One region of the Ensifer sp. ENS08 genome, then DNA from elsewhere that is predicted to be linked to it. Evidence: predicted binding sites of a transcription regulator. Region 1 holds the regulator's gene; the other holds the start of a gene.
What was found. Region 1 encodes PhoB, which activates phosphate uptake and scavenging genes when phosphate is short. Its sites were predicted from a motif close to TGTCATNNANCTGTCAT; they were not measured.

Region 1 (5,423 bases):
CCACGCGCTTGGTGAAACCGCGCCGCTGCTCCTGATCGGCATGGTCGCCTTCGTCGTCGATTTTCCCGGTTCGCCGATGGAACCGTCGACGGCACTGCCGGTGCAGATCTACATGTGGGCCAACGAGGCGGAACGCGCCTTCGTCGAGCGCACCTCCGGCGCAATCATCATTCTTCTCATCTTCCTGGTCGTCATGAACCTTGGAGCCATTCTGTTGCGACGTCGCTTTGAGCGCCGCTGGTAGTGAGGTAATTACTATGAACATCATGTCAGAAGCAGCAGTCGAGAAGGCTCTGGATCAGAAAATGAACACCGTGCCCTACAAGATGATCGGCAAGGATGTGTCGGTCTATTACGGCGAGAAGCGTGCGCTTTTCGACGTCAACCTCAACATCCGCGAGAACACGGTCACGGCGCTGATCGGACCTTCGGGTTGCGGCAAGTCGACCTTCCTGCGCACGCTGAACCGCATGAACGACACGATCGAGAACTGCCGCGTCACCGGCAAGATCACGCTCGACGAGGACGACATCTACGACCCGACGATCGACGTCGTCGAGCTTCGCGCCCGCGTCGGCATGGTCTTCCAGAAGCCGAACCCGTTCCCGAAGTCGATCTACGACAACGTCGCCTACGGCCCGCGGATTCACGGACTTGCCCGCACCAAGGCCGACTTTGACGAGGTGGTCGAGACCAGCCTGCAGAAGGCCGGTCTGTGGAACGAGGTAAAGGATCGTCTGCAGGAGCCCGGCACCGGCCTTTCCGGTGGTCAGCAGCAGCGTCTCTGCATCGCGCGTGCCGTCGCCGTCAGCCCGGAAGTCATCCTCATGGACGAGCCGTGCTCGGCTCTCGATCCGATCGCGACCGCCAAGGTCGAAGAGCTCATCCACGAGCTGCGCACGAACTTCACGATCGTCATCGTGACCCACTCGATGCAGCAGGCCGCCCGCGTTTCGCAGCGCACCGCCATGTTCCACCTCGGCAATCTCGTCGAGGAGAACGACACCGACAAGATGTTCACCAATCCGGATGACCAGCGCACCCAGGATTACATCATGGGCCGCTTCGGCTGAGGCCGCATAAGGCTGCAACAGTAACTGCAAAGCGCCCGTAAGGATCGACGATCATGTCCATGCATATCATGTCCGCCTATGACGAAGAACTGAAGTACCTGACGCGCCGCATCTCGGAGATGGGCGGCCTCGCCGAACAGATGGTCGCCGAGTCCGTTCGCGCGCTGGTCAACTCCGACCTGGCTCTCGCACAGAAGGTGATCTCGGACGACACCGTCCTCGACGACGCCGAGCGCCAGATCGGTGAGAAGGCGATCGTCACGATCGCCAAGCGTCAGCCGGTCGCCGCCGACCTGCGTGAGATCATGGGGTCGATCCGCATCGCCTCCGATCTGGAGCGCGTCGGCGACCTCGGCAAGAACACCGCCAAGCGCGTGATCGCGGTCGCCGGCTCCGGCATTCCGCGCAAGCTCGCCCGTGGCCTCGAGCATCTGGCAGAGCTCGCTCTCGTCCAGCTCAAGGAAGTGCTCGACGTCTACGCCTCGCGCTCGCCGGAAAAGGCCAACAGCATCCGCGAGCGTGACGAGGAGATCGACGCGATCTACACCTCGCTGTTCCGCGAGCTCTTGACCTACATGATGGAAGATCCGCGCAACATCACGCCCTGCACGCATCTTCTGTTCTGCGCCAAGAACATCGAGCGCATCGGCGACCACGCGACCAATATCGCTGAGACGATCTATTACATGGCGACGGGTGCTCAGCCGGAAGGCGAGCGTCCGAAGGATGACACCACGTCGACGCTGGGCTCGGTCAACGACTGAGCGCCAAGCGCGCCGTAAGCATGCATGCCCCTTGAAATCTGATCCGGTCGCGGCTTCGGTCGCGGCCCCGAATTCCTGTATCTGAAGCATGCGGTTTTCGCCCCGCCTTTGAAAACGGCGGATGTGCTCCAGATTTAGAGTGTCTGAGCGCCGGCCGGGCCGATGAGCCCAAAGGCCGCCCGCGGTAAGGAGACGTTACCTGATGTTGCCAAAAATCGCCGTAGTCGAAGACGAAGAGGCGCTGAGCGTTCTGCTGCGTTACAATCTGGAAGCCGAGGGCTTCGACGTCGATACGATCCTGCGGGGCGACGAGGCGGAGATCCGGCTTCAGGAGCGGCTGCCCGACCTGCTTATCCTCGACTGGATGCTGCCCGGTGTTTCCGGCATTGAACTTTGCCGTCGGCTGCGCCAGCGTCCGGAGACCGAACGTCTGCCGATCATCATGCTGACGGCGCGCGGCGAGGAAAGCGAGCGCGTCCGGGGTCTGGCGACGGGTGCCGACGACTACGTGGTCAAGCCCTTCTCGACGCCGGAGCTGATGGCGCGCGTCAAGGCGATGCTGCGCCGGGCAAAGCCCGAGGTGCTCTCGACGCTGCTTCGCTGCGGCGACATCGAACTCGACCGCGAGACCCACCGCGTTCATCGCCGCAGCCGCGAAGTGCGCCTCGGCCCGACCGAGTTCCGTCTTCTGGAGTTCCTCATGTCCTCGCCGGGCCGCGTCTTCTCTCGCTCGCAGCTTCTGGATGGCGTCTGGGGGCATGACATCTATGTCGACGAGCGCACCGTCGACGTGCATGTCGGTCGTCTGCGCAAGGCTCTGAACTTCTCGAACATGCCCGACGTCATCCGCACCGTTCGCGGCGCCGGCTATTCGCTCGAAAGCTGAGCGGTCTGAAAGTCGCCAACAAAAAAAGGGGCCGATCGGCCCCTTTTTATTGATGCGGTCCGGCTTCTCAGCGGGCCCTGCGGCGCTCGCCCGACGGCTGGTAGGCCAGCCGCGCATGGAAGGTGCAGTAAGGCGAGGCTTCCGGGGAATCGTTGCCGCAGAAGTGAAACTCTTCCTTCAGCGGGTCGCCGATCGGCCACTTGCAGGTGCGCTCGGTGAGCTGGGTCAGCTCGAGGCGGCGCGACATCGGCACGACTACGTCGGTCCGGGTGCTGAAATCCTGCTCGGCAACGAGATCGACTTCGATTTCTTCCTTGAGAACGACAGCGCCGGCCGCGCGTGCAACCGGGCGGGTCGAAACGCGCGAAGCGTAGTTCGGTGCGCGCGGTGCCGAAGTCGGGCGCTTCGGACGGGCTGCCGTCGTGGTGCTGCCGCCGGCCTTGGCGCGACCTGGCAGGCTCAGGCGGTGAACCTTGCCGATGACAGCGTTACGGCTGACGCCGCCGAGCTGCGCCGCGATCTGGCTTGCGCTCAGGCCCTCGGACCAAAGCTTCTTCAGTTTCTCCACCCGCTCGTCAGTCCAGTTCATTTCTGCACTCTCCGTTCTCAGCGTTGGGGATGGCAGAATCCCTCACCGCACCCCGGTTAAACCCCGGGGTTGCAAACGCGATAACTCTTTTGGTGACTAGGTCCGCCGCATGCGTCTAGTAATTGAATGTTAACGTACTGACCGCTGGACTCTGTGGCAAGAGTCCCGGGAATCAGGCCGAATCGATTTCGTAGTTTTCCCCAACTTGCTCGGCCAGCGTTGCATTTTTGCAAGCCCTCCCGGACGATTTTTCTGCTGCCAGGAATCGACCCTTCATGTTGCGCTGCAAGGCTTGGTTTTGTTGACATTGCAGCGCGAAATGGGAATAGTGCCTGCGCCGCCGAAAGGCGGCATTTTTGATTTTTATCGGCCCGCGTGAGGCGCGGGATCGATGTCGATCTGGAGTGAAGGAGAGCCTCGCATGACTGCAACCACGCCGCTTTACGATACCTACATGCGTGCGCCGTTGCGTTTCGAGCGAGGAGAGGGCGCCTGGCTGATCGCTGAAGACGGCACGCGTTATCTCGATTTCGGTGCCGGCGTTGCCGTGAACTCGCTCGGCCACGCGCACCCGCACCTGGTCGAAGCGCTGAAGGCGCAGGCCGACAAGGTCTGGCACCTGTCCAACCTTTATGAAATTGCGGGCCAGGAAAGCCTCGGCCGCCGGCTGACGGCGGTGACCTTTGCCGACAAGGTCTTCTTCACCAATTCGGGCGCGGAAGCGCTGGAATGCGCCATCAAGACGGCACGGCGTTACCACTTCTCCAAGGGCCACCCGGAGAAGTTCCACGTCATCACCTTCGAAGGCGCCTTCCACGGCCGCACGATCGCGACGATCGCCGCCGGTGGTCAGCAGAAATACATCGAAGGTTTCGGGCCGAAGGCGCCGGGCTTCTACCAGGTTCCGTTCGGCGACATCGCCGCGGTCAAGAATGCGATTACCGAGGAAACCGCAGCGATCCTGATCGAGCCGATCCAGGGCGAGGGCGGCATCCGTCCGGCGACCAAGGAGTTCATGCAGGAACTGCGCGCGCTCTGCGACGAGTTCGGCCTGCTCTTGATCCTCGACGAGGTCCAGACCGGCGTCGGCCGTACCGGCAAGCTGTTTGCCTATGAATGGGCGGATATCCGTCCGGATATCATGGCGGTCGCCAAGGGTATCGGCGGTGGCTTCCCGTTCGGCGCCTGCCTCGCGACTGAGGAAGCCGCATCTGGTATGGTGGCGGGCACGCATGGCTCCACATATGGCGGCAACCCGCTGGCCATGGCCGTCGGCAACGCCGTGCTCGACGTCGTTCTGGCCGACGGATTCCTGACGCATGTGCGCGATGTCGCGCTGGTCTTCCGCCAGGGCCTTGCGTCGCTCAAGGACTGCTTCCCTGATGTCATCGAGGACATCCGCGGCGACGGTTTGATGCTGGGCATCAAGGTGAAGGGCCCTTCGGCCGATCTGCTGAAGGAAATCCGCGCCGAAAAGCTCCTGGCCGTGCCGGCGGGCGAAAATGTGCTGCGTCTGCTGCCGCCGCTGACCGTGACGGCGGAAGAGGCGCGCGAGGGGCTCGCACGTATCGAACGCGCCGCCGAGGCGGTTCGCAAGGCAAGCGGCAACGCCGCGGCCTGAAGGTAGCGACCCAGGGACGACTAAGGCGTTAGAATGACCTTCGTGCGGGCACGTCGATAGCGTGCCGCACCAGGGACCGATTTTTCAGACAGGAACCGAGTACGATGGCAGGCACCAGACATTTTCTCGATCTTTCGGCCATGACGGCCGCCGACCTTCGGACGATCATCGACGATGCGCGCGTCCGAAAGGCGGCGACCAAGGCCGGAACTGCCGAGAAGCCGCTCGCCGGCAAGATGCTGGCGATGATCTTCGAAAAGCCCTCCACCCGCACCCGCGTTTCCTTCGATGTCGGCATGCGCCAGCTCGGCGGCGAAACCCTGTTTCTGTCGGGCACCGAAATGCAGCTCGGCCGCGCCGAGACGATCGGCGACACGGCCAAGGTGCTCTCGCGTTACGTCGACGCCATCATGATCCGCACCACCGACCATCGCCGCCTTCTGGAGCTGGCCGAGCATGCGACGGTCCCGGTCATCAACGGCCTGACCGA
Region 2 (5,423 bases), on a different contig from region 1:
GTGCGGATCAGCTGCCGCTCTTCCCCCTCCAGCCAGTAGAGGTCGATGCGCAGCCCCTCGGCCGGTTTGCCGAGAGCGGTATCGAGAACATGGGTGGTCAGGCGGCCGGTACTGCTCATGGCTTCTCTCTTCTCACACATTGGCGCGGGATGCTGTCAGAAGCCGCGCGCACGTCCTGCTAGATAGCGCTGTCTATGACGAAGGGCTCTTCATAGAAGAACTCCTCGAGATTGTTGCCCGGCCCTTCGCGGTCGACGATGAGGAAATCGCTGACGGCGCCGACGGACATCAGCGGGTGGTGCCAGATATTGCGGCCGTAGTTGACGCCCTGCCGGCCGTTCGCCTGGAAAACGCGCGGCGTGCCCGGGCGCCCGTCCTCGTCGTCCGCCACCACGACGAGCCATGGGCGGTCATCGAGCGGCGAAAAGCTCTGGCTGCCGAGCGGGTGGCGCTCCATCATCGTCACCGAATAGGGGAAAGACCGCGGCTGGCCGCGGAAGATGTTGATGATGACATTGGCGCCGTCGCCGACGACATCGGCACGCGCAAGACCGTGGAAACGTTCCGTGTTGCCGCCGTTGATGTGGCGCATCGTTGCGGGATCGGCTTCGATGATGGTGCCGAAGGGAGCGAAGGCCTCGCGTGTCAGCGGTTCGATTTTGAGCAGGCGCGACATTATGCGGAGACCTCGCAAGACGATTTTGCGCTTGCGGATGTCCGATCCAGTTCGAGGGCCCTCCTCATGAGCGGGGACAGGCATCGAACGGTTTTGTCAGGCATTTTCGTCTCCAGGAATCATCGACTGCAGGCGCAGGCGGGCGATTTTCTCGACCTGTGCGCAAGCGGTTTCAAATTCCTCTTCGGGCGAATTGTCAATGCGGCTTTGGAAGGAGGCAAGAATTTGCCCCTTGGTCAGCCCCTTCACCGCGATGATGAAGGGGAAGCCGAATTTTTTCGTGTAGGCGTCGTTGAGCGCGGTGAAGCGCTCATGCTCCTCTGGTGTCAGTCGGTCGAGGCCGGCAGACGCCTGCTCTGCCGTCGAGTCCGCCGTCAGCTTACCGGCGATCGCCAGCTTGCCGGCAAGATCGGGGTGCGCGCGCAGCACCTGCATCTTCTCGCGCGGCAGCGCCGTGCGAAAGGCCTGGCAGAGCGCCGAATGCACCGTGCCCGCCGTCAGCCCGGTCGCCGCGGCTCGGTCGTAGGCGCGTTCGGCAACCCAGGGCGAGTGCTCGAACACGCCACCGAAACGGGCAACGAAGGCATCACGGTCGGTCATCAGAGCGCCCCTTCCGGCTTGTGGTGCTGGTACCAATGGTTGGCGATGTCAATGCGACGCGGCACCCAGACCTTGTCGTGCGACATGACGTAGTCGATGAAGCGAGCGAGCGCAGCAGCGCGGCCCGGGCGGCCGACGAGACGGCAGTGAAGGCCGATATTCATCATCTTGGCGTCGCCCTGGCGACCTTCCTCGTAGAGCACGTCGAATGTGTCCTTGAGGTAGCTGAAGAACTGGTCGCCGCTGTTGAAGCCCTGCGGCGTCGCAAAGCGCATGTCGTTGGCATCAAGCGTATAGGGAATGATCAGGTGCGGCTTGTCGGCCGAAAGACCCGGCACCCAGTAGGGCAGTTCGTCGGCGTAGCTGTCGCAGGAGTAAAGGAACCCGCCTTCCTCCAGCACCAGCTTCAGCGTATTGGCCGAAGGCTTGCCCTGGTAGATGCCGAGCGGCCGCTCGCCGGTGAGCTCCGTGTGCAGGCGGACGACTTCGCGGATATGCTCGCGTTCGACCTCTTCCGGCACGTCCTTGTATTCCAGCCAGCGCAGACCGTGGCTGGCGATTTCCCAGCCGGCTTCCTTCATGGCAGCGACCGCTTCCGGATTGCGCGCCATGGCCTGCGTCACGCCATAGACGGTCAGCGGGACGTTGCGGCTGGTGAACATGCGCCACAGCCGCCAGAAGCCGGAACGGGCACCGTATTCGTAGATCGATTCCATGTTGAGGTTACGCTGGCCAGCCCAGGGCTGCGCGCCGACAATTTCCGACAGCAGGCACTCGGACGCTGGGTCGCCATCGAGAATGCAGCTTTCGCCGCCCTCTTCGTAGTTCAGCACGAACTGCACGGCGATGCGCGCATCGCCCGGCCAGTTTGCCTTCGGCGGATTGCGGCCGTAGCCAACGAGGTCGCGCGGATACTTAGTCTCAGACATCAAATCACCCTTCGAATTTTTAGGAACGGTATCACCGCCGACCGGATTGTCGATACCGAAATGACGTGAGGCAGGGCAGCGGCAGCGCCACGGCCCTGACGGAAATTACCAGAAAAATTCGGCTGAGCCCGAGGTTGAGAGATTTTTCGAAACAGCGTTGAATGGATCGGCAAGGACAACGGCCCTCATCGAGATGAAATCCTACATTCAAGCGCTCCGCGAAAAAGTCGGTTCCGGCCTGCTTCTCTGCCCGTCAGTGGCGGCCGTCATTGTCGATTCCGATGGCCGGGTCCTCTTGCAGGAGAAAGCAAGTGGCGAAGGCTGGAGCCTGCCGGCCGGCGCGATCGAGCCGGGCGAGACGCCTGTCGATGCGGTCATCCGCGAGGTCATGGAGGAAACCGGCTATCCGGTCTCGGTCGAGCGGATACTGGGCGTCTTCGGCGGAGAAGCGTTTCGCTACACCTACCCGAACGGCGACCACGTCGAATATGTGGTTACCCTCTATCGATGCCGGATCGTCGGTTCCCAGCAGCCGATCACCGATGGCGAAACGAAGTCGCTGCGCTACTTCGCGCCGGCGGACATGCCGGATCTCGGCCTGCCCTATCCGAAAGCGCTGCTCTTTGCAGCTTCGCCCGCGTCCGTTTCCGGTTAGCGCTGCGCCATCAGCGCAGCGACGATCAGCGGCAGCGGCCGGACCGCGCCTTGCGGCGCCAGCGACGGATCGGCGGCGGCCCGCTTCGCCCGCTCTGCGCGCGTGTTCGTCGAGATCTTGCCGAGCGGGTGCTGTGAATGCACCCGCATGGGTGCGCCCGTCTCCTGCTCGACAAACAGCGCAAGGCTGCCGATCGAAAGCGGTTTTGATAGGCAGGGCTCGAACAGGTCGCGAAGCGGCGCCTCGACTCGCCGCATCGCGTCTGGCGCAAGCGGACCGGTCAGCATCATGTGGAAACGGTATTCGTCCATCACATGCGGATCGCCCCAACGGTGCAGGTTGGAGAACTGTGGCGCGGTCAGCCGATCCGGATCGGAGCGCTCGATCTCGTCTTCGCTGAGCGGCGCGCGGAAGGCGTCGAACTCCTGGACGACGTTGGCCGCAAGCAGATGCATGGCCGTGCTCGGCACCTGCGGCATCAGCCCGAAGCATCGGCCGATGCGGGCGACCTCCAGGCGATCGATTTCGAACGGAGTCTGGGCGCCGGCAAAATGCATCAGCGCCTTCAGAAGCTTCGGTTCCGTCATGTCCGGATGCAGGCGGAACGGCGACATCATCACTGCATGAAAGCCGAAGCGTCGCGGAACCGCCGTGTGATAGGCGACATCCGCGGCGCTCAAGCCCGCGACCGAAGGCAATTCGGCAGGTTCCCCGGAATAGACATTGCGCCCCAGCCAGCTTGCAGCGGTCGCGGAAAGCGGGTCGGCCATCGGCGGCGTAAAACAAATGGCATAGCGCATCGGCTGGCTCCGGGTATCCGTCAGCGCAGGATGAGCAATAGCTGCGGTTTTCCGCCCTCACCCCGACTTGTCCAATGGCCGCGTCTTAGGTGATTTGCGTGACAGATTGACGAAGTCGGCCGGGGATGCGCGCGGCAGCGGTACGAACGTCACCCCTCGTTTTTCGGAACCATCCGGCCCATCACCCGTTCCTAAAAGGTAGGAAAACAAGGATGGAGAAGAAGCGTGACCTATCACAATGCGAACCTTCAGGACGCCCGGATCAAGGAGACCCACGACCTGATCGCAAGCGACAAGGTTGAAGGCACGAGGGTCTATGGCCCCGACGACAAACACATCGGCTCGATCGAGCGCGTGATCATCGAGAAGCGCAGCGGGCGCGTCGCCTATGCGGTGCTCGGCTTCGGCGGTTTTCTCGGCCTCGGCGAAGACCACTATCCATTGCCTTGGGCAAAGCTGACCTATGACGAGAAGCTCGGCGGCTATCGCACTGATGTGACTCGCGATCAGGTCGAAAACGCGCCGAAATATCACGGCACCGAAGAATACGACTGGAACGCGGAAAACGGACGCCGTGTCTACGGTTACTACGGCGTGCCGCCCTACTGGATGTAATGCCTGACTTTCGATCTTTCGGGTCCCGCCTCGGGCGGGGCCCTTCGCATGTCCGGCCCTAAAGACGTTTCTCGCGAAGTGCGGCTATGTGATTCCGACAGAAGAAAGAATCGGGAATATCGATCGCCGGAGAACCGGCGATCTCTTCGACGACGAAACGCGCCAGGCGGTGGGCGATGCCGAAGCTCACCTTGAACCCGCCGGTCAGGACCGAGACGTTCGGATGGTCCGGATGTCGGCCTGCCATCGGCTCGCGCCCCGTCGCTTTCGGGCGCAACCCTGCCCATCGCTCCACCACCTCGGCACCCGCCAGGCGCGGCGCGAGCGCTACGGCGCGCCGAAGCAGCTCATCCAGCTGCTCGTCCGTCGACAGGGGATCGGCAAAACTGTTTTCGCTGGTGCTGCCGACCGCCACACGTCCGTCGTCATGCGCGATGATGTAAACGCCGTCGGCAAAGATCACCGGAAGCGCCGGATCGATCTCCGCCCGCAGCAGTGCCGCCTGCCCCTTGACAGCCGTGCCGCTCGTTTCCGCCAGCGGCACCGACACGTCGTCGATCAGTTGAAAACTGCCGACGCCGGCCGCGATGATGCAATGCTCGAAATCGATCCGGGTGCCATCGTCGAGTTCGACCCGGCCGCGTTCCGGCTCGATCCGGCGCACGCCCCTGCCCTCGTCTAAATAGGCGTTCGGTGCCTGCAGGAGCGCTGTGCGGAGCGCAGCAAGCATGCGACGCGGCGAAACCCGTGCGGCGAGCGTGTCGAAGACCATGCCATGCGCCGCCGCGGCAGCACCCGGCCAGCCCTCAGGCCCGTCGTCCTTCACGTGCCAGTGGAACTGCCTGTCGGCCGCGCGCCAATGGCTCCGTGCATCCTGCTCGTGCCGGAGGGCGATATCGCGCAGGTGAGGCCTGGCAAGCGGGATCAAACGACCTGTCCGCCGATAGCCGGTCGAAAGGCCTGTCTCCGCCTCGAGCGCCGCGATCTCTTCCTCGAGCGTCACAAGCGCGTCGAATTGGAACTGCTTCTTATCGTTCCAGCGATCCGGCATATGCGGCATGAGCGCGCCCAAAAGGCCACCGCTGGCGCCTGCACCGATCGCTTGTTGCTCGACGACCCGCACGGTCATGCCCCTGCGCGTGGCGCAA

Region 2: a site for PhoB is predicted at 3,759-3,775, ahead of IB272_RS16305 (DUF1045 domain-containing protein). Genes of this name have one in related genera too.

The regions. Positions count from the first base shown of each region.
Region 1 covers NZ_JACVBF010000001.1:679,003-684,425, reverse strand. The annotation lists gene pstA (phosphate ABC transporter permease PstA) at 1-244, shown strand, start outside; gene pstB (phosphate ABC transporter ATP-binding protein PstB) at 258-1,073, shown strand; gene phoU (phosphate signaling complex protein PhoU) at 1,124-1,837, shown strand; gene phoB (phosphate regulon transcriptional regulator PhoB) at 2,040-2,723, shown strand; gene IB272_RS03190 (GcrA family cell cycle regulator) at 2,791-3,312, opposite strand; gene IB272_RS03185 (aspartate aminotransferase family protein) at 3,734-4,933, shown strand; gene argF (ornithine carbamoyltransferase) at 5,038-5,423, shown strand, end outside.
Region 2 covers NZ_JACVBF010000006.1:203,584-209,006, reverse strand. The annotation lists gene uraH (hydroxyisourate hydrolase) at 1-119, opposite strand, end outside; gene IB272_RS16325 (ureidoglycolate lyase) at 179-676, opposite strand; gene uraD (2-oxo-4-hydroxy-4-carboxy-5-ureidoimidazoline decarboxylase) at 773-1,276, opposite strand; gene puuE (allantoinase PuuE) at 1,276-2,205, opposite strand; gene IB272_RS16310 (NUDIX domain-containing protein) at 2,399-2,860, shown strand; gene IB272_RS16305 (DUF1045 domain-containing protein) at 2,857-3,660, opposite strand; gene IB272_RS16300 (PRC-barrel domain-containing protein) at 3,886-4,275, shown strand; gene IB272_RS16295 (FAD-binding oxidoreductase) at 4,334-5,423, opposite strand, start outside.